Linked DNA regions of Hyalangium gracile. Each later gene encodes a partner of the first gene's protein in a complex. Links are inferred from orthologs where the notes say so. Each region holds a gene or a part of one and is shown on either strand. Other genes may lie near its edges. The genes, in order: carB and carA.

The links.
Region 2: the proteins of carB (region 1) and carA are in contact, whole or in part, in a solved structure (PDB 1KEE), measured with the Escherichia coli proteins. The link is inferred for Hyalangium gracile from one-to-one orthologs.

The regions. Positions count from the first base shown.
Region 1 is NZ_JAHXBG010000041.1:717-14,696, reverse strand. What follows is about bases 6,054-9,813. They hold carB (carbamoyl-phosphate synthase large subunit), read right to left. Parts: upstream 9,494-9,813; coding sequence 6,254-9,493; downstream 6,054-6,253. Other genes in these bases: KY572_RS44460 (hypothetical protein), read left to right, coding at 9,629-9,813; KY572_RS44470 (hypothetical protein), read right to left, coding at 6,054-6,178. Outside these bases: KY572_RS44495 (Uma2 family endonuclease), read right to left, coding at 1-520; type II secretion system protein GspC, read left to right, coding at 869-1,762; KY572_RS44485 (dipeptidase), read right to left, coding at 1,772-2,941; KY572_RS44480 (glycosyltransferase family 39 protein), read left to right, coding at 3,034-4,206; KY572_RS44475 (C39 family peptidase), read right to left, coding at 4,222-5,220; more of KY572_RS44470, read right to left, coding at 5,279-6,053; more of KY572_RS44460, read left to right, coding at 9,814-10,327; KY572_RS44455 (hypothetical protein), read right to left, coding at 10,330-10,662; KY572_RS44450 (hypothetical protein), read right to left, coding at 10,777-11,124; KY572_RS44445 (metallophosphoesterase), read left to right, coding at 11,259-11,600; KY572_RS44440 (DUF4336 domain-containing protein), read right to left, coding at 11,612-12,277; KY572_RS44435 (serine/threonine-protein kinase), read right to left, coding at 12,340-13,746. UniProt on the Escherichia coli protein: Large subunit of the glutamine-dependent carbamoyl phosphate synthetase (CPSase).
Region 2 is NZ_JAHXBG010000015.1:198,580-214,813, forward strand. Bases 5,261-8,260 are described here. They hold carA (glutamine-hydrolyzing carbamoyl-phosphate synthase small subunit), read right to left. Parts: upstream 7,319-8,260; coding sequence 6,203-7,318; downstream 5,261-6,202. Other genes in these bases: pyk (pyruvate kinase), read left to right, coding at 5,261-5,516; KY572_RS28630 (hypothetical protein), read right to left, coding at 5,520-6,188; KY572_RS28640 (dihydroorotase), read right to left, coding at 7,318-8,260. Outside these bases: KY572_RS28605 (citrate synthase), read left to right, coding at 1-725; KY572_RS28610 (AMP-dependent synthetase/ligase), read right to left, coding at 806-2,620; KY572_RS28615 (hypothetical protein), read left to right, coding at 2,732-3,091; KY572_RS28620 (bifunctional nuclease family protein), read left to right, coding at 3,206-3,910; more of pyk, read left to right, coding at 4,113-5,260; more of KY572_RS28640, read right to left, coding at 8,261-8,619; KY572_RS28645 (aspartate carbamoyltransferase catalytic subunit), read right to left, coding at 8,616-9,506; lepB (signal peptidase I), read right to left, coding at 9,564-10,799; lepA (translation elongation factor 4), read right to left, coding at 10,800-12,611; KY572_RS28660 (NAD-dependent epimerase/dehydratase family protein), read right to left, coding at 12,766-13,710; KY572_RS28665 (UDP-glucuronic acid decarboxylase family protein), read right to left, coding at 13,778-14,722; KY572_RS28670 (ribbon-helix-helix domain-containing protein), read right to left, coding at 14,739-14,924; KY572_RS28675 (hypothetical protein), read left to right, coding at 15,027-15,644; KY572_RS28680 (cupin domain-containing protein), read right to left, coding at 15,654-16,016; KY572_RS28685 (SPOR domain-containing protein), read right to left, coding at 16,044-16,234. UniProt on the Escherichia coli protein: Small subunit of the glutamine-dependent carbamoyl phosphate synthetase (CPSase).

The DNA.
Region 1 (13,980 bases):
GCGTGTACTGTCGCGCGTCCGGAGTCGCCAGCCGGTAGAACTCCAGCTTCTCCTTGTTGCGGTCGTAGATGAAGTACTCGGGGATGCCGAGCCGGGCGTAGCGCTTCACGTTGTACTCGGCGTCCTTCTTGCGGTCGCCGCCCACGTGGACCTCCATCACCCAGTCCAGCCCCTTGCCCTCGTGGCTCACCACCCACTTGTTGCGCTCGTACTGCTCCGCATCGAGCACCGCCAGCAGGTCGGGCGCGAACCGCCGCTCTGCTGGATAGTAAATGGGAAGTTCGGAGCCCAGGTACACCTTGCGCCGCTGGTGACCGAAGTAACCCTCGAGCAGATCCCTCACCCTCGACTTGGCTCCGGAGTGCTTGTCGCCCTCCGGCATCGCCATCTCGTCCCATGTCACCTCTCCGGGCAGTGACTCCACCACCCGGGCCTGCTCCTCGGGCCCCATCGCCTCCCACTCTTCCTGCGTGGGGGCCCGGGGGAAGGTTCCTCCACGCTCAGATGCGTCCTGTCCCATGCCCGTCAGCGTGCGGTGGACAGGCTCGCGCGTCAATCGCCCCCGACGCGAGCCATGAGCAAGGTGTGGGCCAGACGTCTATCTTCCGGACTTCCGAGCGCAGAGCTTCCGGAAAGCCTGTGATTTCGTTTCTCCCGCGTCTCATTCCGTGGACTCCCTCGCACGAAGCTGGACGGGTTGGCGAGTCGTCATGCTCCCCGGAGCCGCCTCGGACACTTTGTCACGCGTAAGCAGGTGAGGTCCGCGCCAGCTGCCCGTGCTCCCCTCGGAGCGAGCCGGTGTAGCTCCGTTGGTACTGGCCTTGCTCTGGGATGGCACTCATCCACGCCCACCTCAGGGAGGCAGCCCATGTCCGCGCTCGTCCGCTCCTCGTTCCATGCGTTCACCCTCGCCATGCTCGCATGCGCGTGCACGCTCGTGGCGCAGACGGTCAACACCTTGGTGAGCGGCTCGCTCTTCTCCGTGCCCACGGCGCCCAGCATGCCGCGACAGGAAGTCTCCACCGCCCCGCACTCCACGAGCACCCCACTCTCCGCGGAGCTGCTGGCCCGGCACACGGGCCTGTCACTGGACAAGGCCCCGAAGCCTCCCGCGGAGCTCCCCTCCGACGCACAGACCACGCAGCTCTCGCTCAAGCTGCTCGGGACGATGACGTCCTCCTCCTCGGGGATGTCGCTGGCCTCCGTCTACGACGACGCCCTGCGCCGCACTCGAACCGTCTGGACGGGCAGCATGCTTCAGGGCGCCCAGGTCCTGGCCATCGAGCGCACGCGGGTGCTGCTCATGAACGGCGACCGCATGGAGGTCCTCGATCTCGCTTCCCTCCCCGCCTCTTCTGGGATGGTCGCTGCACCCCAACCTCCTCCCGCCCCGGCCGGGAACTCCACGGGGCTCGGTTCCAGCATCCGGGAGACAGGACCCGGGACGTATACGATCCAGCGCCAGGACGTGGACAACGCGCTCGCCAACATGAACCAGATCGCCACGCAGGCCCGAATCGTGCCCACCTTCCGCAACGGGAGCCCCCAGGGCTTCAAGGTGTTCGGCATGCGGCAGGACTCCCTGTACGCCCGGCTCGGCATGAGGAACGGAGACATCCTCACGCGCATCAACGGCTTCACGATGGACAACCCGACGCGCGCGTTGGAGGCCTACACCCACCTGCGGGGCACCTCCCGCATCGAGCTCGAGGTCGAGCGCGACGGACAGCCCGTCCGCATGACGTACACCGTGGAGAACTGAGGCAGCGCGTCACTGCGCCGGAAGATTGGCTCGCAGGACGCGCACGGCGTTCTCTCCCGCCACCTTGCGGATCTCCCGTTCGCTCAGCCCCTCCGCGATCAGCGCGTCGGTCAGCTCGACCAGCCCCGCGACATCGAACGGCGCCGTGACGGCTCCGTCGTAGTCCGAGCCCAGGCCGACATGATCGATCCCGGCCACCGACACGGCGTGCCGGACCGCTCGGGCGATGGCCTTCGCGTCCTTGCCACACGTGGCCGTGCTCCAGTACCCGATGCCGACCACCCCACCGTTGCGAGCGATCGCCCGGAGCTGCTCGTCGCTCAGGTTCCGGTTGTTGTCGCACGTGCCCCTCACGCCCGAGTGAGAGACCACGACGGGCCGGGTGGCGATCGCGAGCACCTCCGAGATCGTCTGCCGGGACGCGTGCGCCAGATCGAGCGTCATCCCCTTCTCCTCCATCCGCTTCACCACGGCCCGGCCCAGCTCCGTGAGGCCGCCCTTCTTCACTCCGTGGGCCGACCCGCTGACCTCGTTGTCGAAGAAGTGGGCGAACCCCAGCATCCGGAACCCGGCGTCATGGAGCGCATCCACCGCCTCGATGCTCCCCTCCAGCGCGTGCATCCCCTCGAGCGCGAGGAGCGCCCCGACGCGGCCCTTGTCCTTCTCCCGCTCCGCCAGGAACCGGTCCAGCTCCGCCCGGGTCCGGATGAACACCAGCTTCCCGTCCGAGTCCTCCACGGTCCTCGCGAGCTTCCTGGCCTCGTACAGCGCACGGGCCTCCAGGCTGAACCACGTGGTCGGCGGCCACCGCTGGGCGAAGGCCAGGAGCTGGATGTCATCCGTCGTGTCGTCGTTGCGCTCCGTATTCATCTTCTTGGGCGTCTTGGTGACGACGCCGAAGACCTGCAATGCGACGTTGCCCTCGATGAGGCGAGGCACGTCGATGTGCCCCTGCGCCGAGCGCTCGTTCAGGTCCCGGTTCCACAACAACGGGTCCGCGTGCAGATCCGCGATGAGCAGCTCCGAGTGCAGCGCGGCGCCTCGCTGGGTGGGCGAGTACGGCTTCTTGCGGATGACGCCGTTCATCTGCGCGGCGACCCGGGTGGCCTTGATGTCGAGCCCGATGAACACGCCGCCCAGCACGACGGCCACGATCCCCAGGATGATCCATTTCTTCACGGCGCCCTCCTGCTCTTCTGGAGACTACCTCGTGAGCGGAGCCCACAGGGCGTGGGCTTGCCCGAGGCGCTGTGCTAGAGGACCCTCTGACTGTGCAAGCGCCCCCTGAGACCGCCCCGGCCCTGACCGAAGCGCCCACGCATCCGCCCGAGCCCGAGCCGCGAGGGCTCCAGGCCTGGGCCTTCCCGTTCTGGGTCTGGCTCGGCTCGCGCGTGGCGCTCACCATGGCCTCGTGGGCCGGCATCGCCGTCGAGCGCAGGCTCCAGCAGCCGTCCGGGCTGCTCAAGGAGTACGGGCTGATGCCCGTCTTCGAGCCCTTCTGCCGCTGGGACTGCGGCTGGTACTACTACATCGCGCGGGACGGGTACTGGAACGGCCCGATGACGAACTTCTTCCCGCTGCTGCCGATGCTGACGAAGGCGCTGGGGTTCGTCACGCGCATCCCGCCGCACTGGGGCCTGCTCATCGTCGCCAACATCGCGTGCCTGCTCGCGTACCGGGTGCTGTTCCGCATGTTCCGGCGGCTCTCGGACGAGCAGAGCGCGCGCTGGGGCCTGCTGCTGTTCGCCGCCTACCCCTTCGCCTTCTTCCACGCCGCCGGGCACCCCGAGTCGCTCATGGTGCTGCTCTCCGCGCTCTCCTTGGACTACGCCACGCGGGGCCAGCACTTCCGCGCGGGGCTGGCGCTCGCTGGAGGCGTGCTCGCCCGGCACCTGACGATGCTCGCGGGGATCGGGCTGCTCGTCGCGCAGATCCAGCAGCGCCCCTCGCTGGGACGCTTCTTCAAGAGCCCGGCGTGGCTTGCGCTGGCGCTGCCGTGGCTGTCGCTCGGGGGCTACGCGCTGTACCAGCAGCTCGCCTGGGGCGACTTCCTCAGCTTCTACAAGGCGCGCGACAACTGGGGGCCCGCCGCCTACTGGGGCATCACCGATCAGCTCAAGGTGATGGGCTCACCGGACCAGAACTTCCAGCTCATCAACACGTACCTGCCCTTCGCCGCGCTGGTGATCGCGGGCGTGGTGCTCACGACCCGTCAGCGCTCGTGGTGGTCGCTGGCGGCGTTCGGGTTCGTGCTCAGTGGCGTCATCTGGGCCATCGGCCTGTGGGGGCTCGGCCGCTACTCCGCGTCCTGCTGGCCCGCCTTCCTGGGCCTGGGCGTCTTCGCGGCGAAGCGGCCGACGGTGGGCATGCTGCTGGTGAGCGGGCTGGGGGTGATGCAGGGCATCTTCTTCTTCCTGTTCACCCACCAATACCCGGTCATGTGAGGCCGCGAGGGCTCGCTAGAACCCGAGCCAGCCCGTCACCGTGTCCCAGGCGCTCTTGGCGGCGTTGCCAATGGCCTGCCCGGCGTTCTTGACGCCATCCCACACGGCGCCAGCGGCGTTCTTGACGCCGTTCCACACGTTCTTGATCCCGTTCCAGGCCTTGCCGGCGAACGACGTTACGTCGGACAGGAGGTTGGCCACCCCGCGCGCCAGGCTGCTCTTGATGCTGGACCAGAAGCTGGACTTCGGCAGCTTGATCTCCGAGGCGCTCCGCGTCACGCCGTCGCCGCCGGTGATCTTCCGGCCGTCGTTGGGCACCACGGAGATCATCACGTTGTTGAGCCCCGTGCCGATGCCGCCCAGCTCGAGGTTGTCCCACTTCTTCTGGAACTCCTCGATGGGCATCGTGTAGCGATCTCCACCGGCGCTGTCCGCGATGACCAGCTCGGAGATGTTGCCGCTCGCGTCCCGGTTGTAGCCGGACACCGTCACGTAGTGCAGGCTGGCGTTGGAGCCGCTGTCCGGATCCATCAGGACGATGGGCGGCACGCCCTGGTCCACCATCCGCGCGATGTCATCGACGCTGGCGTCCGCCTTGAGCTCGGCGCGCATCCCGTGATCGCGCGCGTAGTCGACGAGCCGGTCCGGCGCGGTGAACATGTCGAAGTGGCGGATGTCCTTGTCCACCTGCTCGTGCGTGGTGGGCTGGCCCCAGTGCGTCAGCACGTTGGCCAGGGACGTCGTACCGCACGCGTTGGTGTTGCCCTGATCCTGCGCCAGCACGCCCAGATCGTTCGGAGACAGCTTCCGCGCGCCGCTCGGCGCCGTCCCGTGCGGCCCACCCGCCTTCGACGGGAGCCCGTTGAAGGCGCCTCCCAGGAAGTTCGACACGCCCGCGAAGCCTGTCACCTTGGCCGCGGGCTGAGTCGCCTTCGCGGTGGGAGTCTTGGCGGAAAACGCGTCGTCGAGGGTGCGAGCGCGAGGGGGAACGATGGAACCGTTGATCCGGGGCATGTGATTGATCTCCGTGTGAACCTTGCGGAAATTATCGGCATGCCCCGCCGTAGGTTGCTCAGCGCGGTGCACGCACTACAGTGCCAGCGGACTGATTGACCCAATACAGGTGGCCGGCGTGCAGGAGGATTCCCGCGGGCTCGCCCTGGTCACCGGCGAAGGTCTCAGGTTTTCCCCCAGAGCGGGCCATGCGCCGGATGGTTCCGTCCTTGCCTCCTGCGGCCCAGTAGAGGAAGGAGCCGTCCACGGCGATGGCACGCGGGTGGTTCTCTCCTTCCGCCAGCTTCTCCACGCCCCCCCCGGCCAGCGGAACACGCTGGATGCTGCCCCAGAACGTGGTCCAGTAGACGTGCGTGTCATCGAGGGCCAGGCTGGTGGCGTTGAGATCTCCACGCGCCAAAGTCTCCTCCGACCCACCAGCCAGCGGGGCACGGCGGATGGTGCCGTCACTGTTGGCCCAGAGCACGTGCGTGGCGTTGGTGACGAGCTCGCTGGGGCTGCTGGTCTGGTCGCTCACCGCCGAGGCCGCGCCGCTCGCCTCGGGCGCCTTCATCATCGTCGCGGAGCCATTGGACCAGAACACGTAGCCTCCGGCGATCGCCACGTCCTCCGGGTCCGACTGGCCTGTCGCCACCGGAACGGGCTCGCCGCCCGCCAGCGGCAACTTCATGACGGTGTGGTTCCCCCGGTTGGCCCAGTAGAGGTGCGTCGAGCTGAGGGCAATCCCCTGCGGCTGAACCTGCCCCGACGCCCGCTGCTCGGGCGTCCCCCCGGCCAGCGGCAGGCGCATCACCTCTCCGCCCGTGCGGTTGGTCCAGTAGAGGTACGTCCCGTCGGAGACGAGCGAAGCCGGACCGGTCTGGCCCGAGGCGAGAACGGTCTCGGGCCGCGGAACGCTGGTGCAGGCCACGACCAGTGATAGCAGCGCAAGCGATGCGGCGCGGGTGAGCGTGTGCATGAAGCACCTCCCAGAGCCGCGCGAGTCTGCCATCCCTGTCAGCAGCGTTCCAACAGGGCATCCCCTCTCGAGGGGCTACCCGGGGCGCTGGGTGAGCTTGAGGTAGTCCTGCAGCGGCTTAACGCTCAGCTCCGAGCGCCGCAGGGCCTCCAGCGCCCCCACCGCCATGCGCGCCTGCTGCACCGTCGTGTAGTACGGGATGCCGTGCATCAGGGCCTCGCGCCGGATGGAGAAGCTGTCGGCGATCTCCTGCTTGCCGAACGTGGTGTTGATGACGAGCATGATCGCCCCGTCGACGATCTTGTCGACGATGTTGGGGCGGCCCTCCGTCACCTTCATCACCTGCTGGGCCTGGATGCCCTTCGTGGCCAGGTACGCATGGGTGCCGCTGGTGGCCACCAGCTCGAAGCCCAGGGTGCGCAGGCGCCGGGCCAGATCCACCACGGCGGGCTTGTCCTCGTCCTTCACGGAGATGAACACCCGGCCCGAGCGCGGCAGCTTCACGCCGGCGGCGAGCTGGCTCTTGGCGAAGGCGGAGGCGTAGTCGTCCGCGATACCCATCACCTCGCCCGTGGACTTCATCTCCGGGCCGAGGATCACGTCCACACCCGCGAACCGAGCGAACGGGAAGACGGACTCCTTCACGGCGACGTGCTTGAACTCGACCTCCTGCGTGGCGCCGAGCTCCTCGAGCGTCTTGCCCACCATGCAGAGCGCCGCCAGCTTCGCCAGGGGCACGCCGGTGGCCTTGGAGATGAACGGCACGGTGCGGCTGGCGCGCGGGTTCACCTCCAGGATGTAGATGGTCTTCCCCTGGATGGCGAACTGGACGTTCATCAGCCCGATCACCTTCAGCTCGCGGGCCAGCGCGATGGCCTGGTCCTTCATGCGCTCCACGAGATCCGGCGACAGCGAGTGCGGAGGCAGCGTGGCCGCCGCGTCTCCGGAGTGCACTCCCGCCTCCTGGATGTGCTCCAGCACCCCGCCCACCAGCACGGCGCCCGTCCGGTCCGCCACCAGATCCAGGTCCACCTCGATGGCCTCCTTCAGGAAGCGATCGATGAGCACCGGGTGCTCGGGTGAGGCGCTCACGGCCTCGCGCATGTAGCGCTCCAGGCTGGCCTGATCGTAGACCGTCTCCATCGCCCGGCCACCGAGCACGTAGCTGGGGCGCACCATGACGGGGTAGCCGATGCGCTCGGCGATCCGGAAGGCCTCCTCGTGGCTGCGCGCCACGCCGTTCTCCGGCTGCATCAGCCCCAGCTTCTCGATCAGCCTGGCGAAGCGCTCGCGGTCCTCGGCCCGGTCGATGGCGTCCGGCGAGGTGCCCAGCACCGCCAGCCCGGCCTTCTCCAGCGGCACGCTGAGCTTGAGCGGCGTCTGGCCGCCGAACTGGACGATGGCGCCCACCGGCTTCTCGCGCTCGGCCACCTCGAGCACGTCCTCGATGGTGAGCGGCTCGAAGTAGAGGCGGTCCGAGGTGTCGTAGTCCGTGGAGACCGTCTCGGGGTTGCAGTTGACCATCACCGTCTCGTACCCCGCCTCGCGCAGCGAGAAGGCGGCGTGCACGCAGCAGTAGTCGAACTCGATGCCCTGACCGATGCGGATGGGCCCACTGCCCAGGATGAGCACCTTCTTGCGGTCCGTGGGCGGCGCCTCGTCCTCCTCCTCATAGGTGGAGTACAGGTACGGGGTGTAGGCCTCGAACTCGGCGGCGCAGGTGTCCACCCGCTTGTACACGGGGCGGATGCCTCGGGTCTGCCGGTGCGCGCGCACCTCCGCCTCCGGGTAGCCCAGCAGCTGGCCCAGGTACTTGTCCGAGAAGCCGTGAGCCTTGGCCTCGCGCAGCACCTCGTCCGGGAGCTGATCCAGCCGGCCGAACTCCTGCAGCGACTGGGCCCGGTGCACCAGCTCCTCGATCTTCCGCAGGAACCACGGATCGATGGCGGACAGCTCGTGCACGCGCTCCACCGAGAAGCCCTCGCGGAAGGCCTGGGCCACGTACCAGGGGCGATCGGGGCGCGGCACCCGGAGCGCCTCGCTGAGCACCTTCTCGCGCTCCTCCTTCTCCTTGGGCAGGTCCACCGGCTCCAGTGCCAGGCGCGAGGCCTCCATGGAGCGCAGGGCCTTCAGGTACGCCTCGGAGAAGGTGCGGCCGATGGCCATCACCTCGCCCACCGAGCGCATGCTGGTGGTGAGCGTGCGGTCGGCGCGGGGGAACTTCTCGAAGTTGAAGCGAGGGATTTTCACCACCACGTAGTCGATGGTGGGCTCGAAGGAGGCGGGCGTGTCGCGGGTGATGTCGTTGCGCAGCTCGTCCAGCGTGTAGCCGAGCGCCAGCTTCGCGGCGATCTTCGCGATGGGGTACCCGGTGGCCTTGGAGGCCAGCGCGCTGGAGCGGGACACGCGCGGGTTCATCTCGATGACGACGATGCGCCCATCCTTCGGGTTGACGCCGAACTGGATGTTGGAGCCGCCGGTGTCGACGCCGATCTCGCGGATGATGCGCAGCGAGGCCTCGCGCAGGCGCTGGTACTCGCGATCCGTGAGGGTCTGGGCGGGGGCCACGGTGATGGAGTCACCGGTGTGCACGCCCATGGGGTCCAGGTTCTCGATGGAGCAGACGATGATGACGTTGTCCGCCGAGTCGCGGACCACCTCCAGCTCGTACTCCTTCCAGCCGAGCACGCTCTCCTCGACGAGAATGGTGGAGGTGGGGCTGGCCTTGAGGCCGGCGCGGCAGATGGTCTCGAACTCCTCGCGGTTGTAGGCGATGCCGCCGCCGGTACCGCCCAGGGTGAAGGACGGGCGGATGATGGCGGGGAAGCCGATCTCGGCGATGAGGCCGAGCGCCTCGTCGAGCGTCCTGGCGTAGCCGCTCTTGGGGAGGGCCACGCCGATCTTCTGCATGGCGGCCTTGAAGAGCTGCCGGTCCTCGGCCTTGTTGATGGCCTCGAGCGAGGCGCCGATCAGCCGCACGCCGTACTTCTCGAGGATGCCCTGCTCGGCGAGGGCCTTGGCGAGGTTGAGGGCCGTTTGACCGCCCATGGTGGGTAGCAGCGAGTCGGGGCGCTCGGCGGCGAGGATCTTCTCGGCGGCCTCGACGGTGATGGGCTCGATGTAGGTGCGGTGAGCGAACTCGGGGTCCGTCATCACGGTGGCGGGGTTGCTGTTGAGCAGCACCACCTCCACACCTTCGTCTCGGAGCGCCTTGATGGCCTGCGTCCCCGAGTAGTCGAACTCCACGGCCTGACCGATGACAATCGGTCCCGACCCGATCACGAGAACCTTCCGGATATCCGTTCGCTTGGGCATCGGGAGGCCCCCATAGCAACGTCCACCCGCACATGCACGCGGGGAGTGAACCTGCCTCGTCGCCTGCCCCAGGAGTGAGCCGGGCCATCCGGGCGGGGCTCTGGTAGAACCGGTGGGCCCGTTGTTGGAGGTCCCATGCGTTCCTGGTCCCTGGCCCTGCTCGTCACCCTCGCCTCCCCCGCCCTCGCCCAGGCTCCCGAGCCGGCAGCGGCCCCCCCGGCGGCGCCCACAGCGGCCCCTGCGGAGGAGAAGCAGGCGCCCCCTGCCCCCCCGGCCGAGGCCAAACCCGCTCCGACGCCGGCCCCTGAGGCCAAGGCGCCCGCCCCGGCTCCGGCGGCCCCGGCACCTACACCCAAGGCGGCTCCGGCGGCCGCGGCCCCTGTCCCGAAGGCCATGCCGCCCCCGCCTGGGTCTCCCCCGGGGTCGGAGCCGGAGGTCGACGAGGAGGCCGACCGGCGAGACCGGGTCAAGTCGACGGCCCGGTTCATCTTCGAGAGCCTCCTGAACGGAGACGCCCGGCGAGTTGCCGGGGAGTTCCTCTACCCGTTCCAGTTGGAGGACAAGCGGTACGGCACGCCCGAGGAGCTCGTGGCCGCCTGGGTGAAGCAGCTGCGCGTGAAGCGCACGGATCTCATCACGCTCTACGACATCGAGATCCTCTCGCTGCCGGAGATGGAGAAGAAGTACGGCAAGGCGCCGGCGAGGCTCGGGTATGGCAACCTGAAGGATCCGGACATCTTCGTGGCCGTGGGGAACCTGTCCGGGCACGCGGCAATCCTGCTCTTCCGCGCCCCGGAGACCGCTCCCGCGCGGGCCTTCGCCTACACGGACTGAGGTCAGGCCCGACCGGCTCCATATTCGATGCGGAACTGCAGCTCCTCCACGTTCTGCGGTAGCGAGAGCGGCAAACTCCAACGAACGACCTTCCCTCCGGTAAGCGCCGGCAGAGGAAGTCGCTCGAGGCTCAGCTCCCCTTTGTCTTCCGCCAGACGGGCGACGACGTGCAAGCCATCCGACGGGAGCAGCGGCTCGAAGGCGCTCTGCAGCCACACCGTTGCGACCGCGGCACCAGAGGGGCCACGGACCACGGGCTCGACATGAACGTGGATGGCACCAAACTCGCGGGGTGTCCGTCCGGTATGGTCCAGGAAGTCCTCATGCTCTGGCATGTGCGAATCCTGGCCTCGAGGCCATCCGTTTCACAAGCCATGGCGAGGCCCCTCCTCGCGATCTCTCCTCACTGCTCGCCCCGAGAACCCCATGACCATGGACTGAGGCACGGGCTACTTTGCGCGAAAGAGCCTTCCATCGTGATTCCCAGCGAACACGGTGCTGAAGTTCAAGGGAGTCAGGTAGAGGTCCACGCCCTCTCCTTGCTCGAGAGCGAATCGCTCTTCCACGAATCGCAGCGCCGTGTCTTTCTCCACGCGAGAGCATCGGTCCATGAAGTCGTGAACCGGATGTTGGTAGTAGAGATAGAACTCCTCGGAGGGCAAACGCTCGATCCAGGCCAGAGCCGTATCCACTGAGACAGGTTGCCAATCGTAGGCGGTAGACTGCCCCAGTTCCGCCTCTATCCGCTTGAGGACCTCCGTTGCAGCGTCCCGCGTCAGCAGGGTTCCGGGGAGCATTCGTGCCACCTCGTCAGCGACCTGGAGAGCCGGAGTAGCAGAGAGCGAACCGAGCAGCCAGGCACAATCTAGAGGCCCGACGAACCCGACGCACCCAAGCAGGCACGGCGCGAGCGGGTTAGTACGTTGCCGGTGTGGATGACACCTGGACCTCGCGCCATGACCTGGGGCGAGCACTCCGGGACCGCCCCGAGGGTGTCCCCACGGTGCTGCTTGCACACGACCCGAACCTGTTTCCCGAGGCGCAGGCGCGCGATGTCGAGCTGACGCTCTCGGGACACACCCACGGCGGCCAGCTCGCGGTCCCGGGCGTCCGGCGCCTCTCGCTGGCCCGGTTCGTCAGCCGATGGACGGCGGGGTTGTACCGGCAGGGGCGCTCGTGGCTCTACGTGAACCGTAGCGTTGGCACCACCGGTCCTCCGGCGAGGCTGGGTGCTCCCCCCGAGCTGAAGGTCATCACCCTGCGCAGGGCGTGAGGCGGCTGGGCCTACGCGAGCAGCCCGCGCTCCCGGAATGCGGCGAGCAGCCTGGGCTTGCCATCGTTCATCACCGCATCGCCGTGAGATGGGACGACGTGCAGGAAATCGAGCCCGGCGATCTTCGCGACGGTCGCCTCGAGCGCGGGCCTGTCCTTGGCGTACCGAAGGAACAGCTTGCTCACGGCGAACCGGCGGTAGGTGCCGAACATCCGGAAGAACAGCCAGGCGGCGAGACCTTTCGGTTGGGCGATGTTGAAGACCATGTCGGTCAGGTAGAGCGCCTTCGAGGCATGGTGCAGAAACGCGCACTCGTTCAGTTTGGGCATGCCCGGGAGCGGGATGAGCGAGAGCTCGCTCTCGAAAGGCCAGGGGTCGACGCCGAGGATGCCGTGCCAGGGGAGATCGGGGTGTTTCTCCCTGACGCCAGCCGGGCCCCAGAGCTTTGCGTCCGGGTACATCTGCGCGGCGGCCTTCATGCCACCGGTGTGCATCAGCGTCGGAGCCACGATGTCGGTGACAGCACCGACTTCTCGAAGCTGCTCGGCGGTCATCATCGAGCCCGGGGAGAACAGGATGCGCGCATTCTCGAGCTCGAAGATCGCGGTACGCACGGGCAGGTGCATCAGCGGAGAACGCAGCGTGGTCTCAACGAAGCGAGTCTTGGGCAGAGACATGGACTGGAAGCTCGCACAAACCCGCCGACGCGGCGCGAAGTTTCGAGCCCACGAGGCGCAGGTCACGGCGGATCCGAAGGGCTCGATGCAGGGTGGCGCCCAGGCGCGATGAAGGGCACGTAGCACTGCCCCTTGAACATCTGCCCGTTGACTTCAGCGCATTCCCCGCCTTCCAGAGGGACCTCCAACCAGCATCCTCCGTTGAGAGCCACCTGCCGCTTGCGAGGACATCGGCCCTTGGAATCAGGTCGCGTCTGCCCCGGCAAGGGCCTGGGGAGCGAGTCCTCGGCCAATGTGTCTGGCATGGAAGACTCGGGAGCATCCTCCTCGAAGGCGGTCGCTACCGCCTCACCGAGCCCCGAGGTGCCCGCATCCGCCTTGTCTTCCCCCGCGACCTCTTCCCTTGCCAGGATGAGCTGCTCTACGGGCCACCACTCACCTGCCCACCACATCCCGGAGATCAGGGCCAGTCCCGCAGCGACTGCCGGAAGCCAGCGCCGCCAAGGCCGAGCGTCTGCGCGAGCCATGGCGGGCCCTGCAACGCCTCTGGAGTGCGCGCTCGTGGCGACCTCCTGAAGGTGCGCCTCTGCCTCCTCCAGGAGGTCGGCCAGCTCCGCCGCGGTGCCGCGCTCCTCCGGGCGTACAGAAAGCATGCGGAGGATCAACGCGCGAAGAGGTGGAGCCACATGCCTATCGCGGAACAGCGCGGCAGGCGGCACCACGGTCTCCAGCCGCCAGTTCCCTGCCTCATCCCGAGTGGGTTCACCAGGTGCAGGGTACTCACCGGTGACGAGTCGGCAGGCCGTGACTCCCAGCGCGTACAGATCATCCGCGGGCCCAGCGGAGTAGCCCGTCCGGGCTCCCCGAACCGAGCGCAGTTCGTGCAGCATTGCCTCTGGCGGCCGGTAGACGGGGGTGCCGGGGAACACGCCAGGAGGAGTCAGGGTGGCGGCCCCCGCCTGGAAGCCCGAGCCGAAGTCGGTCAGGACCGCGCGACCGTCCGTGTGTCTCACGAGGATGTTGCCACCCTTCACGTCGCGGTGGACGGCGCCTTGGGCATGGAGAGTCTGGAGTGCTCGGGCGAGCTGGGCCAGCATGCGGAGCACGGGCCGCCCCCTCGTGGAGTGGAACTCGGCCCACAGGTACAGGGGGGCTCCGTCCACCCACTGCATGATCAGATAGGGGTGACGCGTCCCATGGGGATGCCGCCATTCACCTGAGTCCAGCAGGCGCGGAATGCTGGGGTGGTCCACGAGCGAGAGGAGAGCCCTCTCGCGAGCCATGCGTGGATCATCCGGGGTCAAGGCCAGCTTGAGGGCCACGGGGCCCGCCTGCTCCTGACCGACCCTTACCGCCCGGTAGACGGCACCATGGACGCCCTGCCCTGCCCAGGCCTCGACGCGCCACGGCCCCACCTCGGTCCCAGGGGGAAGAGCGTCCGGGTGCGCCGTGTGCACGTGTGGGCTCATCAAGAGGGGCTCCGCGGTCCGTCCAAACCTGTCCTACAAGCATACAGGTTCCCGTGGAGCCGGCCGGCGAGCCCGAGGCTGAAGGGAGTCTCACTCCGTGGACTGCACCGTCCACGCAGCTGGACTCCCCCCCGTGGGCGAGCAGGCATCCCCTTGGAATTCGGGAGGGTCCGGGGCTTGCACAGGGGGAAGCCACCTCAAGCCCTGTCCTGACTTCCGGGGCCTGGGAGGCAC
Region 2 (16,234 bases), on another replicon or contig:
ATCTGTCCTACGTCGCCAACTTCCTGGCGATGATCCGCCGCATCGGCACGGCCACCTACAAGGTGCACCCGACGCTGGAGCGCGCGCTCGACCTGCTCTTCATCCTCCACGCCGACCACGAGCAGAACTGCTCCACCACCTCGGTGCGCACGGTGGGCTCCTCCGAGGTGGATCCGTACTCGGCGGTGAGCGCGGGCATCGGCGCGCTCTACGGCCCGCTGCACGGCGGCGCCAACGAGGCCGTGCTCCGCATGCTGCGCGAGATCGGCCACGTCTCGAAGATCCCCGACTTCATCAAGGCGGTGAAGAGCGGCGAGGGCGAGAAGAAGCTGATGGGCTTCGGCCACCGCGTCTACAAGTCGTACGACCCGCGCGCCAAGGTCATCAAGCGCGTGGCGGACGAGGTGTTCGACGTGACGGGCAAGAACCCGCTGCTGGACATCGCCGTGGAGCTCGAGCGCATCGCCCTGCAGGACGAGTACTTCGTCAAGCGCAAGCTCTACCCGAACGTGGACTTCTACTCGGGCCTCATCTACGAGGCGATGGGCTTCCCGGTGGAGATGTTCCCCGTCCTCTTCGCCATCCCGCGCACGGTCGGCTGGTGCGCCCAGTGGGAGGAGATGGTGAAGGATCCGGAGCAGAAGATCGCCCGGCCGCGCCAGGTCTACACGGGCTCCAAGCGCCGCGACTACGTCTCCATGGACAAGCGCACCGCCACCAAGTAGTGCCGGCGCGCCAGGCCACGGCCTGAGGCACGAGAGGGGCGAGGGACTTCGGTCCCCCGCCCCTTTTGCTTTCAGGGCCCTCAGCCCGCCTGGGCCTCGGAGGAAGCGCTCTCCGCGTACAGGGACTCGATGTCGGCGGCGTACTTCTTCTCCACGATGCCGCGGCGGACCTTCAGGCTGGGCGTCATCTCCCCCGCGTCGATGGAGAAGTCCTTCGGGAGGATCTTGAAGCGCTTGATCGTCTCGAAGCGGGCCAGCTTCGGGTTGACGTCCCGCTCGATGGCCTGCTCCAGGTACTGGTGCAGCCGCGGCTCGTTGGCCAGCGCGGCCGGCTCCGTGGGCCAGCCCTTCTCCCGGGCCAGCGCCTGCGCGGCCTCCGCGTCCAGCGTCAGCAGCGCCACCAGGTAGTTGCGCCGATCACCAATCACCACGGCCTGGCTCACCGGCGGCACGGCCTTGAGCAGCGTCTCGATGTTGCCGGGCGCCGACTTCTTCCCGCCGGAGGTGACGATGATCTCCTTCTTGCGGCCGGTGATGTGGGCATAGCCCTCGCCGTCCAGCATGCCCACGTCCCCGGTGTGCAGCCACCCATCCTCCAGCAGCTCCGCGGTGGCGTTGGCGTCCTTGTAGTAGCCGTGGCACACGTTGCCGCCGCGCACGAGGATCTCCCCATCCTCGGCGATGCGGACCTCCACGCCCACCATGGGCCGCCCCACGCTGCCCAGCTTGGTGGCCTCCACGGTGTTGATCGTCGCGGGGCCCGTCAGCTCGGACATGCCCCACACCTCGCGGATGACGATGTCGATGGAGGCGAAGAAGTCCAGCACGTCCCGCCCGATGGGCGCCGCGCCCACGGAGAAGTACTCCACCTTGTCGAAGCCGATGCGCTGGTGCAGCGGCGCGAACACCAGGCGCTGGGCCAGCCGGTACTGCGCCTCCAGCGCCAGGGGCACCTTCTCGTGGCGCAGCGCCAGCGTGTGGTAGCGCGTGGCCACGCCGCGCGCCCACGCCAGCACCTTCTGGCGCACCGCCGGCTGCTCCTGCATCCCCTTCTCCGCCTTCGCCTTGAACTTCTCCCACACGCGGGGCACGCCGAAGAAGAAGGTGGGCCGCGCCTCCTTCAGGTTCTCCGGCACCGCCTCGAAGGAGTCCGCGAAGAACACCTGCGCTCCCAGCAGCAGCGGGCCGTGGAGCGACAGCACCTGCTCGGCGATGTGCGATAGCGGCAGATACGAGAGCATCCGCCGCTCCTCGCCGAAGTGCACCGCCTGGACGAGCTTCTCCGCCGTCCACACCAGGTTGTGGTGGGTGAGCATCACCCCCTTGGGGTTTCCCGTCGTCCCCGAGGTGTAGATGAGGGTGGCCAGCCCCTCACTCTTCAGCGCGTTGACGCGCTCCCAGTAGGGCCCCTCGTCCGCGCCGGTGCCCAGCTCCAGCACCTCCGAGTAGCGCAGCACGCCCTCCGGCAGCTTCTCGGGCGGATCCATGACGATGATGTGGCGCAGCCGGGGCAGCCGCTCCCGGAGCGCCATCATCCCGGAGAGGTACTTCTCGTTCTGCACCAGGACGAACTCCGCCTCGGAGTGCTGGAGGATGTACTCGATCTGCTCCGCGCTGCTGGTGGTGTAGATGCCCATGGGCACCCCGCCGAGCGCCATCGCGGCCAGATCCGCCACCAGCCACTCCTCGCGATTGAAGCTCTGGATGGCCAGCACCCCCTGGGGCTTGAAGCCCAGCGAGTGCAGCCCCAGCGCGAACCGGGTGACGCGCTGGGCGTACTCCCGCCAGGAGGTGGGCACATACGTCCTGCCTCGCCGTCTCCAGAGCGCCGGGCGATGTTCGTGCCGCGTGGCCTGCTCGTGGAGCACATGCACCATCGTCTTGGGCTGTTCCATGGAGGCGGCAGGCTACAGAAACCGGGAGGCGGGGACCATGTCATCCGGACCACCTGGAGCGTCTCGGACGTTGACAGGCGACTGGGGGGCTATGTATTCCGCGCAACGACCATGAGCATCGACTTCACCTGTCAGAAGTGCGAGGCGAGCTTCGAGCTGGACGCGCAGGATCTCATCGAGGGGACGGAGAAGCTGGTCTGCCCTCACTGCGACGCGAAGGCCCCCGCCAACCTCTCCGAGGACTTCGTCGCGGCGCTCACGGAGATGCGCGCTCAGATCGCCGTCATGAGCAAGAAGTTCTCCGTCAGCATGACGCTCGAATCCGAGGATCTCGAGGACGAGCTCGAGGACGAGGAGGAGGACGACGAGGAGGAGGAGTCCGAGGAGGATGATGACGAGCTCGACTTCGACGAGGACGAGGACGTCGAGGACGACGAGGACTACGACGAGGACGAGGACGACGAGCGCTAGAGCGCCGTGCCTGCCTGCCTGCCCTCCGTCCCAGTTGGCTGACTGACAGGCCGTAGAGCGACCGGGCACGTTTCGTGCCCTCGCCGTCGGGGACGCGGTGCGTACGTTTGGAGTGTGAAAACACCCAACCGCGCCAGTCTGTTTCTCGCTCCCATCTCCGCCGTGGTGCTGGCGCTGGTGGGCCTGTTATTCCTTCCCGCATTCTCCGCCCAACCGGCGCATGCCGCACCGCCGCCCCTGACTGGCGCGGAGCCCTGCATCACCGAGGAGGGCGGCGATCCCGCCGCGTGCAAGGAGCTCGTCGAGCTCGTGGTTCGTGACGTGGTGCCCCTGGAGGAGGCCCAGACGCACGCCGTGGTGCTCTCCACGGAGGACGGCCAGATCGTCCTGCCCGTCTTCGTGGACGAGGCGGCGGCCGTGGCCATCGCCTTCCGCCTGGCTCACATGGAGCCCCCGCAGCCGCTCGCCCAGGATCTGCTGGACGACGTGGTCGTCAAGCTGGGCGCGCACGTGACGGAGGTCCGCATCGACGACCTGCGAGGCGACATCTACACCGGCCGCGTGTTCCTCCAGCAGGGCAAGAAGCGCCTGGAGCTGGATGCGCGCCCGGCGGACTCCATCGCCATGGCGCTGGACGGTAAGGCCCGCATCCGCGTCACGCGCAAGGTGCTCTCGCAGGCCGGCATCAACCGCGACGACATCGACTCGCTGCACGGGGACCAGGGCCCTGGCGTCGGCGGCAGCGGCCCGGTCGAGCCCGAGCTCGAGCCTGTGCCCATGGGGCATCCCCCCATCAAGAGCAAGGAGATCAGCCTCTAAACAGCCCGCTTCACCCGAGCGGCGCGACACACGAAAGCCCGGCCCCCCCTCCCAGGGAAGCCGGGCTTTCTTTTTCCTTCAAAGACGTGACACGTGTAGCCACGCGCAGACCGCATTCCCGTGGCGCCCGCGTGAGGCGAACATTCGCCTCCCGCGATCCTGGCTGTCAAGGGACCCTCCCCCCGCCTAGGATGCGGCGCCCATGCACAAGGCGAAAATCATCTGCACGCTGGGCCCCTCGTCGGATACGCCGGAAGTCATCGAAGGGCTCATCCGGGTGGGCATGAACGTGGCCCGTCTCAACTTCTCGCACGGGACGCACGAGGAGCATCGGCGCCGGGTGAACACGATCCGCAAGGTCTCCCGCAAGCTCGGGCTCCCCGTGGCCATCCTCCAGGACGTGCAGGGGCCGAAGATCCGCCTGGGCAGGTTCGAGGGCGGGCAGCTCATCGTGAAGACCGGGCAGACCGTCACCGTCACCACGCGCGCCGTGCTGGGCCAGGGGACGATCATCCCGACGCCGATCCGCTCGCTGCCGAAGGATGTGGAGCGGGGGGACGCCATCCTGCTGGACGACGGGCGCGTGCGCCTGCGGGTGCTGCGGGTGGCGGGCCGGGACGTCACCGCGAAGGTGGAGGTGGGCGGGCTGCTGAAGGACCACAAGGGCCTCAACCTGCCCGGGGCCGCCATCTCGGTGCCCACCATCACGGAGAAGGACGCGGTGGACCTGGCGTTCGGCCAGGAGGTCGGCGTGGACTACGTGGCCCTGTCCTTCGTGCGCACGGCGGACGACATCAAGCAGGCCCGCGAGCACGTGGCGAAGCTGAACACGCCGCTCATCGCGAAGATCGAGAAGCCGCAGGCGGTGGCGAACCTGGAGGCCATCGCGGCGGTGGCGGACGGGGTGATGATCGCCCGGGGCGATCTGGGCGTGGAGATGCCCCTGGAGCAGCTGCCAGGCATCCAGAAGAAGGCGGTGGCCGAGGTCAACCGCATGGGTGGCCTGGTCATCGTGGCCACCGAGATGCTGGAGAGCATGGTGGGCAACCCCCGCCCCACGCGCGCCGAGGTGTCCGACGTGGCCAACGCCATCCTGGACGGCGCGGACGCGGTCATGCTCTCGGGAGAGACGGCCGCGGGCCGCTACCCGATCGACTCGGCGGCCACCATGGCGCGCATCGTGGAGGAGACCGAGCGCGGCGTGGGCGCGCGCCTGCGTCCCCCGCGGATCCCCGAGCGCCGGGATGACCTGTCCACGGGCGTGGCGGCGGCGGCGGTGGCGGCGGCCGAGCAGCTCGGCATCGACACGATCGTCACCTACACCGAGCGCGGCCACACCGCGCGGCTGGTGGCGGAGTTCCGCCCCCGGGCCCAGATCATCGGCCTGACGCCCAACCCGGAGACGGTGAACCGGATGGCGCTCTACTGGGGTGTGAAGGGGATACAGGTGGGGCGGCTGCAGAGCACCGACGCGATGCTCAAGCAGGTGCGCCGGCTGTGCCGTGAAGACGGGCTGTGCAAGGTGGGTCAGCCCGTGGTGATCGTCGCGGGCGTGCCGCTCAACGAGCCCGGGCGGACGAACATGATGACCATCCACCGCATCTGAGCGTCACAGCGTCTTGTTCTGGAAGTCGTAGAGCTTCTCGACGGAGATCTGCCGGTAGCGCTCGACCTTGAGCGCTCGCATGGCGCAGTCCCAGACCAGCTCCTTGGCGGGCCGATCCGGCTCCTTCTTCTTGCGGCGCTTCACCTCGGCCTTGATGGCCTTCACCGCCACCTTCGGGTGGTAGCAGAAGGCCGCCGAGAACAGCAGGTGCCCGCCGAAGGGGATCAGCCGGGCCTCGATGACGTCGCCTGCCTCCAGGCCGGCGATGTTGCGCCGCTCAGTGACGTCGAAGTCCTTGCCGGAGAACAGCTCGCGCAGGCGGATGACGCCCTTGCCCAGCTTGCGGACCTCGAACAGCCCGTGGACCGTCTCGGTGAAGCTGCGGAAGGCGTTGGCCTCCTCGGGCGGCGCGGCCTGCAGCCGCTGCTCGTACAGCTCCACGGCGGGCGTCTTCCCCGTCAGCGGCGAGACGCGATCGTAGAGGTAGTAGTCCAGGAAGGACGCCATCCGGAGCTCGAAGATCTTGTCGTCCTCGAACACCTCGCCCGTGAGGCGGAAGTACTCCGCCTTCGCCTCGAGGAGGTCCGGCTTGCGGGACTCCTGGCTCCCGAAGGCGGTGAGCTGGTCCAGATAGGGCTGATACGAGAGCGGCGAGGCTGAAGGAGCGTCCATGGGGCGCGGAGATCCTACTCTGCCATCAGTCGGGCGAAACGCTTGAACAGATAGCGCGCGTCGTGCGGACCGGGCGAGGACTCAGGGTGGTACTGGACGCTGAAGGCCCGGGCGTCGGGGATGGACAAACCCTCGACGGTGCCATCGTTCAGGTTGATGTGGGTGACCACGGCGCCGCCCTTGAGGCTGGCGTCATCCACGGCGAAGCCGTGGTTCTGCGCGGTGATCTCCACCTTCCCGGTTGTCAGATCCTTCACGGGTTGGTTGGCGCCACGGTGGCCGAACTTCATCTTGTAGGTGCGCCCACCCAGCGCGAGCGCGAGGATCTGGTGGCCCAGGCAGATGCCGAACACCGGCACCTTGCCCAGCAGCTTGGCCACCGTCTTGTCCGCGCCCTTCACCGCGGCGGGATCTCCGGGGCCGTTGGCCAGGAAGACGCCGTGCGGCTTGCGCGCGAGCACCTCCTCGGCCGGGGTGTGGGCGGGCACCACCGTCACCCGCATGCCCTCGTCCACCAGGAACTGGAGCATGGAGCGCTTGAGGCCGTAGTCGTAGGCCACCACGTCGAAGCGCAGCTCCGGCGCGGCGCGCGGCGGGCCGCCGAACACGTCCGGAGACGGCGTGGTGAAGGTGTACGGCTCCTTGGTGGAGACGCCGGTGGCCAGGTCCAGGCCCTCCATGCCGGGCGCGTTCTTCGCGCGCTCCACGAGCGCCGCCGGGGAGTGGTTCTCCGACGAGATGACGCCCATCTGCGCGCCGTGCGTGCGCAGGTGCCGCACCAGCCGCCGGGTGTCCAGGCCCTGGATGCCCGCCACGCCGTGGCGCTTCAGGTACTCATCCAGCGGCGCCTTGGAGCGCCAGTTGGAGGGCTGCTCCGTGTTGGAGCGCACCACCATGCCCACCGCGTGCGGGCGGAAGGACTCCTCGTCCTCGGGCGTGGTCCCCACGTTCCCCATCTCGGGGTAGGCCATGGTGACGATCTGCCCCACGTAGGAGGGATCCGTGAGGATCTCCTGGTAGCCGAACATGGAGGTGTTGAAGACCACCTCGCCAACCATCTCTCCGGTGGCGCCAAAAGAGCGCCCCTCGAAGATGGTGCCATCCGCCAATGCGAGCACCGCCCGCTTCATCACCGGGCCTCCTGGATCTGACCGTTCGAGAACACGAGCCGCCCGCCCACCCACGTCTGCGTGACGCAGCCCTTGAGCAGACGGCCATTGAAGGGGGTATTCCGGCTCTTGGAGAAGAACCGCTCCGCGTCCACCGCCCACTCCGCCGCCGGGTCGACGAGCGTGACGTCCGCTGGGGCCCCGACCGCCAGGTGGCCGCCCGGCAGGCCGAACGCCCTCGCCGGCCCGTGCGTCAGCAGCTCCACGGCCTTGCTGGGGCTGAGCACGCCGTCGTGCACCAGGGCCAGCGTCAGGCCGAGCGCCGTCTCCAGGCCGACCACGCCGTTGATGCCCTTCTCGAACTCCACCTGCTTGTCGAGCACCCCGTGCGGGGCGTGGTCGGTGGCGATGGCGTCGATCGTGCCGTCGGCCAGGGCCTCGCGCAGCGCCTCCACGTCGCGGCGCAGGCGCAGCGGCGGGTTCATCTTGGCGTGGGTGTCGTACTGGCCCACCGCCGTGTCATCGAGCGTGAAGTGGTGCGGGGTGGCCTCGGCGGTGACGTTGAGGCCGCGCCGCTTCGCCTCGCGGACCATGCGCACGCTGCCCTCGCAGGAGATGTGGGCGATGTGCAGGCGCCCGCCCGTCTCCTCCAGCAGCACCAGATCCCGCGCCACCATGGCCACCTCGGCCGAGGGCGGGATGGGCAGCAGCCCGAGCCGCGTGGCGGTGGGCCCCTCCGTCATCGCGCCCTTGCCGGAGAGCGTGAGGTCCTCCTCGTGGACCATGACGGGGATGTCGAAGAGCGTGGCGTACTGGAGCGAGCGCCGCATCAGCGAGGCGTTCATCACCGGGCGGCCGTCGTCGGTGATGCAGACGCAGCCGGCGGAGACCAGCTCGCCCATCTCCGCCAGCTCCTCGCCCTTGAGGCCCTTGGTGATGGCCCCCGCGGGGTAGACGTGGCAGAGCCGGGCCGCCCGGGCGCGCGAGAGCACCAGCTCCGTCACCAGCGCGCTGTCGTTGACGAGCTTGGTGTTGGGCATGGCCACCACGGCGGTGAAGCCGCCCGCCACGGCCGCGCGGCACCCGGTGAGGATGGTCTCCTTGCCCTCCTCGCCCGGCTCGCGCAGGTGCACGTGCAGATCGATGAAGCCTGGCAGCACCCACCTGCCCTGGGCGTCCACCACCTCGGCGCCGGACACCTGGAGCGGCGCCTCGGACACCTCCGCCACCTTCCCGTCCCGGACGAGGACGTCCCGCACACCGTCGATGCCATGGCGCGGATCGATGACCCGACCGCGACGGAAGAGCACCAGGCCGCTCACGAGCACACCTCCAGGATGGCCCGGCGCACGGCGACCCCGTTGGCCACCTGCTCCAGGATGACGCTGCGCGCCCCGTCCGCCACCGCCGGAGCCAGCTCCACGCCGCGGTTGATGGGCCCGGGGTGCATGACGAGCGCGTCGGGCTTCATCTTCTCGGCGCGCGCGGCGGTGAGGCCGAAGAGGCGGGCGAACTCGCGCGTGGAGGGGAAGAAGGACTCCGTCTGGCGCTCGAGCTGGAGCCGCAGGCACATCACCGCGTCCGCGTGGGGCAGCGCCGCGTCCAGCTTCGTCGTCACCTCCGCGCCCAGCTCCTTCAGGCCCACGGGCAGCAGCGTGGGCGGGCCGCACACCACCACCCGGGCCCCGAGCGCCCTCAGGCACAGGATGTTCGAGCGCGCCACGCGGCTGTGGAGGATGTCTCCGACGATGAGCACCGTGCGCCCGTCCAGCGGCCCCCAGTGCCGCCGCAGCGTGAAGGCGTCCAGCAGGGCCTGCGAGGGGTGCTCGTGGGTGCCATCCCCGGCGTTGATGACGGCGCAGCGCACGTGCCGCGCCACCAGGTGGGGCGCGCCCGAGGAGCGGTGACGGATGACGAGCGCCACCGGGCCCGTGGCCTCGATGTTGCGCACCGTGTCCAGCAGCGTCTCCCCCTTGGACACCGAGGAGCCCTGCGCCGTCCAGTTGAGCACCTGGGCGCCCAGCGTCTTGGCGGCCATCTCGAAGGAGGTGCGGGTGCGGGTGGAGTCCTCGAAGAAGAGGTTGGCCACCACCTTCCCCTGGAGCACCGGGGTGCTGGCCGAGCCCCCTGGAAGGTGGGCCTCGGCCCGATCGAGCAACGTCTCGATCTCCTCTCGCCGCCAGCCGTCGATTCCGAGCAGGTGTCGCATAGAGCCGGGTCGCGCCCTAGCAGCGCCACCCTGGAGCGTCAAGCGTCAGGGGGGCCATCACCGCACGGGCTCGAAGAACCGGTCCAGCCGCAGGCCGGTTCCGTCGAAGAAGCCACTGAACAGGCCGCCATATCCCAGGGACAGCCACACCACCATCGCCTTGCCCTTGATGTGGCCAATCGGCACATAGGCCGCGGGGTGCCCCTGGCCGATGAAGCCGACGCGGCTGTCGGAGCTGTTGTCCCGGTTGTCGCCCATGACGAAGACGTGGCCCTCGGGGACGAAGAAGGGGCCCTCGGAGCGCGGGCCGCGCGGGTACGGAGACTGGAGCACCGCGTGGTTCACGCTGTCCAGGTTCTCCCGGTAGTACATCACCTGATCGTCGGTCCACTCCCCGTTTTCCATGTTGCGGACGATGAAGTCCTTGGCGACGAGCGTGCGGTCCTGCAGCTCCCCGTTGACGTAGACCTTCTCGTTGACGACGTCGACGCGGTCCCCGGCGATGCCGACGATGCGCTTGATGAAGTCCTTGTCCGTCTCCACGGGGTTGTTGAAGACGATCACGTCCCCGCGAGCCGGCGCCCGGACGATCTGGAACGGCACCACGTTCATGAACGGGATGCGCACCCCGTAGATGAACTTGTTGACGAAGACCTGGTCGCCGATCTCCAGCGTAGGGAGCATGGAGCCAGAGGGGATGCGGTACGGCTCGATGAAGATGGTGCGGATGAGCAGCGCGATGGCCAGCGCCTTGGTGAAGCCGGAGACCGTCTCCCAGCCGGACTGCTTGCGCCAGGCGCCCAGGAGCTCCTCGTGGAGCTTGTCGAGCGCCCTCACCTCCTTGTCCAGCCGGGCCACGTCCGCGGCCAGCGAGGCATCCTCCACGCGCAGGGCCTGCTCGGCGATGCGCTCGGCGGCGTTGGCCGGGAGCTTGTCGGGCACGCGCTTGAAGATGCGCTCGGCCTCGTGGAACAGCTCGCGCGCCTCGTGGCGGAGCTTGCGCAGCGCCTGCTCGCGCTTGGAGACCAGCCGCCACACCAGCAGCGCCACCCAGGCGAAGAACATGGCCGCGCCGAAGAACTGCATGGCGGGCTTGGCCCAGGAGGCGGAGGCCGGCAGGTTCTCGATGACGAACAGGTACGGGATGAAGACGATGCCGACGAGCGTCAGTGGCGCCCAGAGGCTGGTGAGGAGCTGCCGCCAGACCAGCAGCCGCCGGGCCCGGAGCTGCTCCGGGGTGCGGCGGGCATCGATCGCCTCTCCCAGCTTCAACGGCGTGGTCGCGGCGGTCATCTACTCCTCCGTCTTGAGCACCGCCAGGAAGGCCTCCTGGGGGATCTCCACCGAGCCGACCTGCTTCATGCGCTTCTTGCCCTCCTTCTGCTTCTCGAGCAGCTTGCGCTTGCGGCTGATGTCACCACCGTAGCACTTGGCGAGCACGTTCTTGCGCATGGCGGAGATCGTCTCTCGGGCGATGATCTTCGCGCCGATGGCCGCCTGGATGGCCACCTCGTACATCTGCTTGGGGATGACTTCCTTGAGCTTCTCGCACACCTCGCGGCCGCGCAGGTAGGCGCGCTCGCGGTGGACGATCACGCTCAGGGCGTCCACCGGCTCGCCGTTGATGAGGATGTCCAGCCGCGCCAGATCGGCCTCCACGTAGCCGGCCAGCTCGTAGTCGAGGCTGGCGTAGCCGCGCGACACGCTCTTGAGCTTGTCGAAGAAGTCGAAGACCACCTCGGCCAGCGGCATCTCGTACGTCACCTGCACGCGCTGGCCGCTGGAGCCCAGGTACTTCATGTCCTTCTGCACGCCGCGCCGGTCCTGGCACAGCTTGAGGATGGCGCCCAGGTGCTCGTTGGGCACGTGGATGTGGCAGGTGAGGATGGGCTCCTCGAACTTCTCGATGTTCTGCACCGGCGGCAGCTTGGCCGGGTTGTCGATGAGGAGCGTCTCCCCCTTGCTGGTGGTGATGCGGTACACCACCGAGGGCGCCGTGGTGATGAGGTTGAGGTTGTACTCGCGCTCCAGCCGCTCCTGGACGATCTCCATGTGGAGCAGGCCCAGGTAGCCGCAGCGGAACCCGAAGCCCAGCGCCGTGGAGGACTCGGGCTCGTAGGTGAAGGCCGAGTCGTTCAGCGTGAGCTTGGCCAGCGCGTCGCGCAGGTTCTCGTACTCCGCGGAGTCCACCGGGAAGATGCCGCTGAACACCATGGGCTTGACTTCCTTGAAGCCCGGGAAGGGAGCGTCCGTGGGGCGCGCCTCCTCGGTGACGGTGTCACCCACCTTGGCGTCCTGCAGCTCCTTGACGTTGGCCACCAGCACGCCCACCTCGCCGGCCATCAGCTGCGGCACCGGCCGGGAGAACGGGCTGAACACGCCCAGCTCCTGCACCTCGAAGACCTTGTTGTTGCTCCACAGCTTGATCTTCTGCTTGAGCTTGAGCGTGCCCTCCAGCACGCGCACCAGCGTCACCACGCCGCGGTAGTTGTCATACCAGCTGTCGAAGATGAGGGCCCTGAGCGGCGCGGACGGCTCACCCTTGGGCGGCGGCACGCGCTGGACGACCGCCTCGAGGATGTCCTGGATGCCGATGCCCTCCTTGGCGGAGGCCGGCACGGCCACGGAGGCGTCGATGCCGATCACGTCCTCGATCTCGTCCCGGGTGCGCTGCACGTCCGCGCTCGGCAGGTCGATCTTGTTGATGACCGGGATGATCTCCAGGTTGTGGTCCAGCGCCATGTAGACGTTGGCCAGCGTCTGCGCCTCGACGCCCTGGCTGGCATCCACCACGAGCAGGCAGCCCTCGCACGCGGCCAGCGAGCGGCTGACCTCGTAGGCGAAGTCCACGTGTCCCGGGGTGTCGATGAGGTTGAGGACGTACTGCTTGCCGTCCTTGGCCGTGTAGCTCATGCGAACGGACTGGGCCTTGATGGTGATGCCCCGTTCGCGCTCGATGTCCATGTTGTCCAGGAACTGGGCCTGGGCCTCGCGCTTGGTCAGCGTCCCGGTCTTCTCGAGGAGACGGTCCGCCAGCGTCGACTTGCCATGGTCGATATGGGCGATGATGCAGAAGTTGCGAATATGGGCGTTCTCGGCCGGCATGGATTCAGGGCTCTTCGCAGGACGTCAAAGCGCGCGTGAGTAACACCGAACCCGTTGAAAATCCATGCATCCGCGCGTCCGCTGACCAGCCTCCCGGTCAGCGGCGTGCCTGTCCTGTCGGGCACTTAGCCCGATACCCCGTCCGGCCGGCGCCCTAGCCGTGGGCGCGGGCGGGCTCGCGGGCCTTGGCGCGGAAGAACTCCACCGTCTTGCGCAGCCCGTCGGCCACGCCCACGCTCGGCTGCCAGCCGAGCACCTTCTGCGCCAGCGCCGGGTTGATGCAGGAGCGGCGCTGCTCGCCCGGCTTGCCCGGAGCGTGGGTGACCGGGAGGGTGGAGCCAGCGGCCTCGGCCAGCAGGGCGTAGAGGCGGTTGATGTCCGTCTCGATGCCGGTGCCGATGTTGACGGCGCCCACGTAGTCCTTCTCGAAGGCCAGCAGGTTGGCCCGAGCCACGTCCGGCCCGAAGACGAAGTCGCGCGTCTGCCCGCCGTCTCCGTAGATGGTGCACTCGCGGCCAGCCACCAGGCGTTGGGCGAAGATGGCCACCACGCCGGCCTCGCCGTGCGGGTTCTGCCGGGGGCCGTAGACGTTGGCGTAGCGCAGGGCCACGTAGTCCAGGCCGTACTGGGCCTTGTAGTAGCCCAGGTAGAGCTCACCCGAGGCCTTGGAGACGCCGTACGGGGACACCGGCCGCGTCGGGTGGGACTCGGGCGCGGGGAAGACGTCCTGCTCGCCGTAGATGGCGCCACCGGTGGAGCTGAAGATGACCTTCTTCACCCCGGCGACGCGCGCGGCCTCCAGCAGGTTGAGCATGCCCAGGATGTTGGCCTCCGCGTCGAAGCGCGGGTCCTCCACGCTGCGCCGCACATCCATCTGCGCGGCCAGGTGGCACATCACCTGCGGACGCTCGGAGCGGATGAGCTCCGCGGCCTCGGGGCTGCGGATGTCCAGCACCGCCAGCCGCACGCGGGGATCCAGGTTCTCCCGTCGACCACTCGACAGGTTGTCGAGCGCAATCACCTCGTGCCCCGCGCGCAGGAACTCATCGCACACGTGGGATCCGATGAAGCCTGCCCCTCCCGTCACCAGCACTTTCACGCTGACGCTCCCGCCACCGCCCGTGGCTCGCGAAAAATTCAGAAGTGCCGGCAACTTAAGAAGCGGTTCAGGTCCGGGCAACGGCGCGGAAGTAGGAAATGGTCTCCCGCAGACCTTCCTCCAGGGGCACCTTCGGCTCCCAGCCCAGCAGCGTGCGGGCCCGGGTGATGTCCGGCTGGCGCTGCTTGGGATCGTTCTGAGGCAGGGGGTGGTAGACGATCTTCCCTCCCCCACCGGCGGCGGCGCGCACCGCCTCGGCGAACTGGAGGATGGTCATCTCCCGGGGGTTGCCGATGTTCACCGGATCCGTCACGTCGGACAGCGCCAGCCGCACCAGCCCGTCCACCAGATCCTTCACGTAGCAGAACGAGCGCGTCTGCTTGCCATCTCCGAAGACGGAGAAGTCCTCGCCGCGCAGGGCCTGGCCCACGAAGGCCGGCACCACGCGGCCGTCGTTCAGGCGCATCCGCGGCCCGTAGGTGTTGAAGATGCGGACGATGCGCGTCTTCACCCCGCGCACGCGCGCGTAGGCGGAGGTGATGGCCTCCGCGTAGCGCTTGGCCTCGTCGTACACCGCGCGCGGCCCGATGGGGTTGACGTTGCCGTAGTAGCCCTCGTGCTGCGGGTGGACGAGCGGATCGCCGTACACCTCGGAGGTGGAGGCCTGGAGGAACACCGCGCCCCTGGCCTCGGCCAGCTTCAGCGCGTTCTCCGTGCCCAGCGAGCCCACCCGGAGCGTCTCCAGCGGCAATTGCGCGTAGTCGATGGGCGAGGCCGGAGAGGCCATGTTGAAGACGAAGTCCACGGGCCCCGGCACGGAGAGCCCCTCCACGATGTCCTGCTTCTGGAACTCGAACCCGGGCCGACCGCGCAGCGTCCGCAGGTTCTCCTCCGTGCCCGTGAGGAAGTTGTCCACCGCCACCACGGCGGCGCCGTCGTCCAGCAGCCGCTCGCAGAGATGGGAGCCCACGAAGCCCGCTCCGCCGAGCACCGCCGCCCGCTTGCCTCGCATGGACGTCATGCGCACCTCACTCAGTGAGCTCGTCGAACGTGGCCTGGCCGGGCAGCTGCGCCTTGTACTTGTCGAGCACCAGATCGATCCCCTGCCGGATGTACTCGGCCACGGGCACCTTGGTCTTCTGGTTCAGCGCCTTGAGGCGCTCGTTCTGCTCAGGGGTGATGTAGATGGTGGTGCTGATCTTCTTTCGGGCCATGGCGATATGTGAAACTATATGGAATGACGTGGCCCGTGAAGGAACTGGCCGCGCCCGTCATGGGCGCGTCGCTCGATCTCTCCGGGAGCAGGCATGTCTTCAATGAAATCATGTGCTTACGCGGGGCTCTTCGCACTCGCGGTGCTGGTGGGTTGTTCGGGCGACAAGGCGGGAAAACGGCCCGTCCCCCTGCCTGAGCCCATCGGCAACCAGCCCTCCGAGCGCGAGCCGATCCGGCCCCAGCGCGCCAAGAACGAGAAGGTGCAGGAGCTGGATCTCAACCGGGACTACAAGCCGGACGTGTGGACGTACACGGTGGAGGGCAAGGGCCCGGACGGGCAGCCGCGCGATCTCAAGGTGCGCAAGGAGATCGACTTCAACGGGGACGGCCGCATCGACATCACCCAGTACTTCGACGAGCGCGAGGAGAAGGCGCGCGAGGTGATGGATCAGGACTTCGACGGGAAGGTCGACTCGATCCTGCTCTTCGAGAAGGGAGTGAACGTGCGCACCGAGCGGGACGTGGACGGCAACGGGCGCACGGACGTGTGGCTGTACTACGAGAAGGGAAAGCTGGCGCGCAAGGAGCGCGACACCAACGGCGACGGCAAGGTGGACAACTGGGAGTACTGGGAGAACGGCCAGGTGGACCGGATTGGCGACGATCTGGACAGCGACGGCAACGTCGACCGGTGGACCAAGAACCCGAACTCCCAGTAGGCCCGGGGGCTACGCCTTGCTGGTGCCGGCGCGGCCGTAGGAGTCCTCGAGCCGCACCACGTCATCGAGCTCGGGGGTGCTGACCTCGAGGATGTCGCAGTCGGTGAGGGCCACCATGCGGTGCTTGGTGAGCGGCTTGATGTGGTAGCTCTCGCCGGGGTTCATCACCTTCTCGATGAGCCCCTGGCCCTCGTCGACGACGAAGAGCAGCTTGCCGCTCTGGACGTGGATCGTCTCGTCCTTCTTGTTGTGGTACTGCAGGCTGAGCTTGTGCCCCTGCTTCACGTGCAGGAGCTTGCCCACGTAGCGCTCGGTGTGAGCCCAGATGAGTTCATGGCCCCAGGGCTTCTCCACCCGCCTCGTCGCCGTCATGTCGCTTCCCGTTCTTCCTGCCCCGCTCTAGTTCGTACCGGCCACGAACGCGTTGAGCTGGGTCTCGCGCTTGAAATCCGTCAGATACCGCGTGGCCGCGTCCTTGGTGGGGAAGCTCCCCATGCGGACGCGATACCAGGTGCCCTTGTTGGGAACCTCGGCGGCGACGATATACGGGGCATAGCCCCGGTCGCGCAACCGGGCGGCGAAGCGATCGG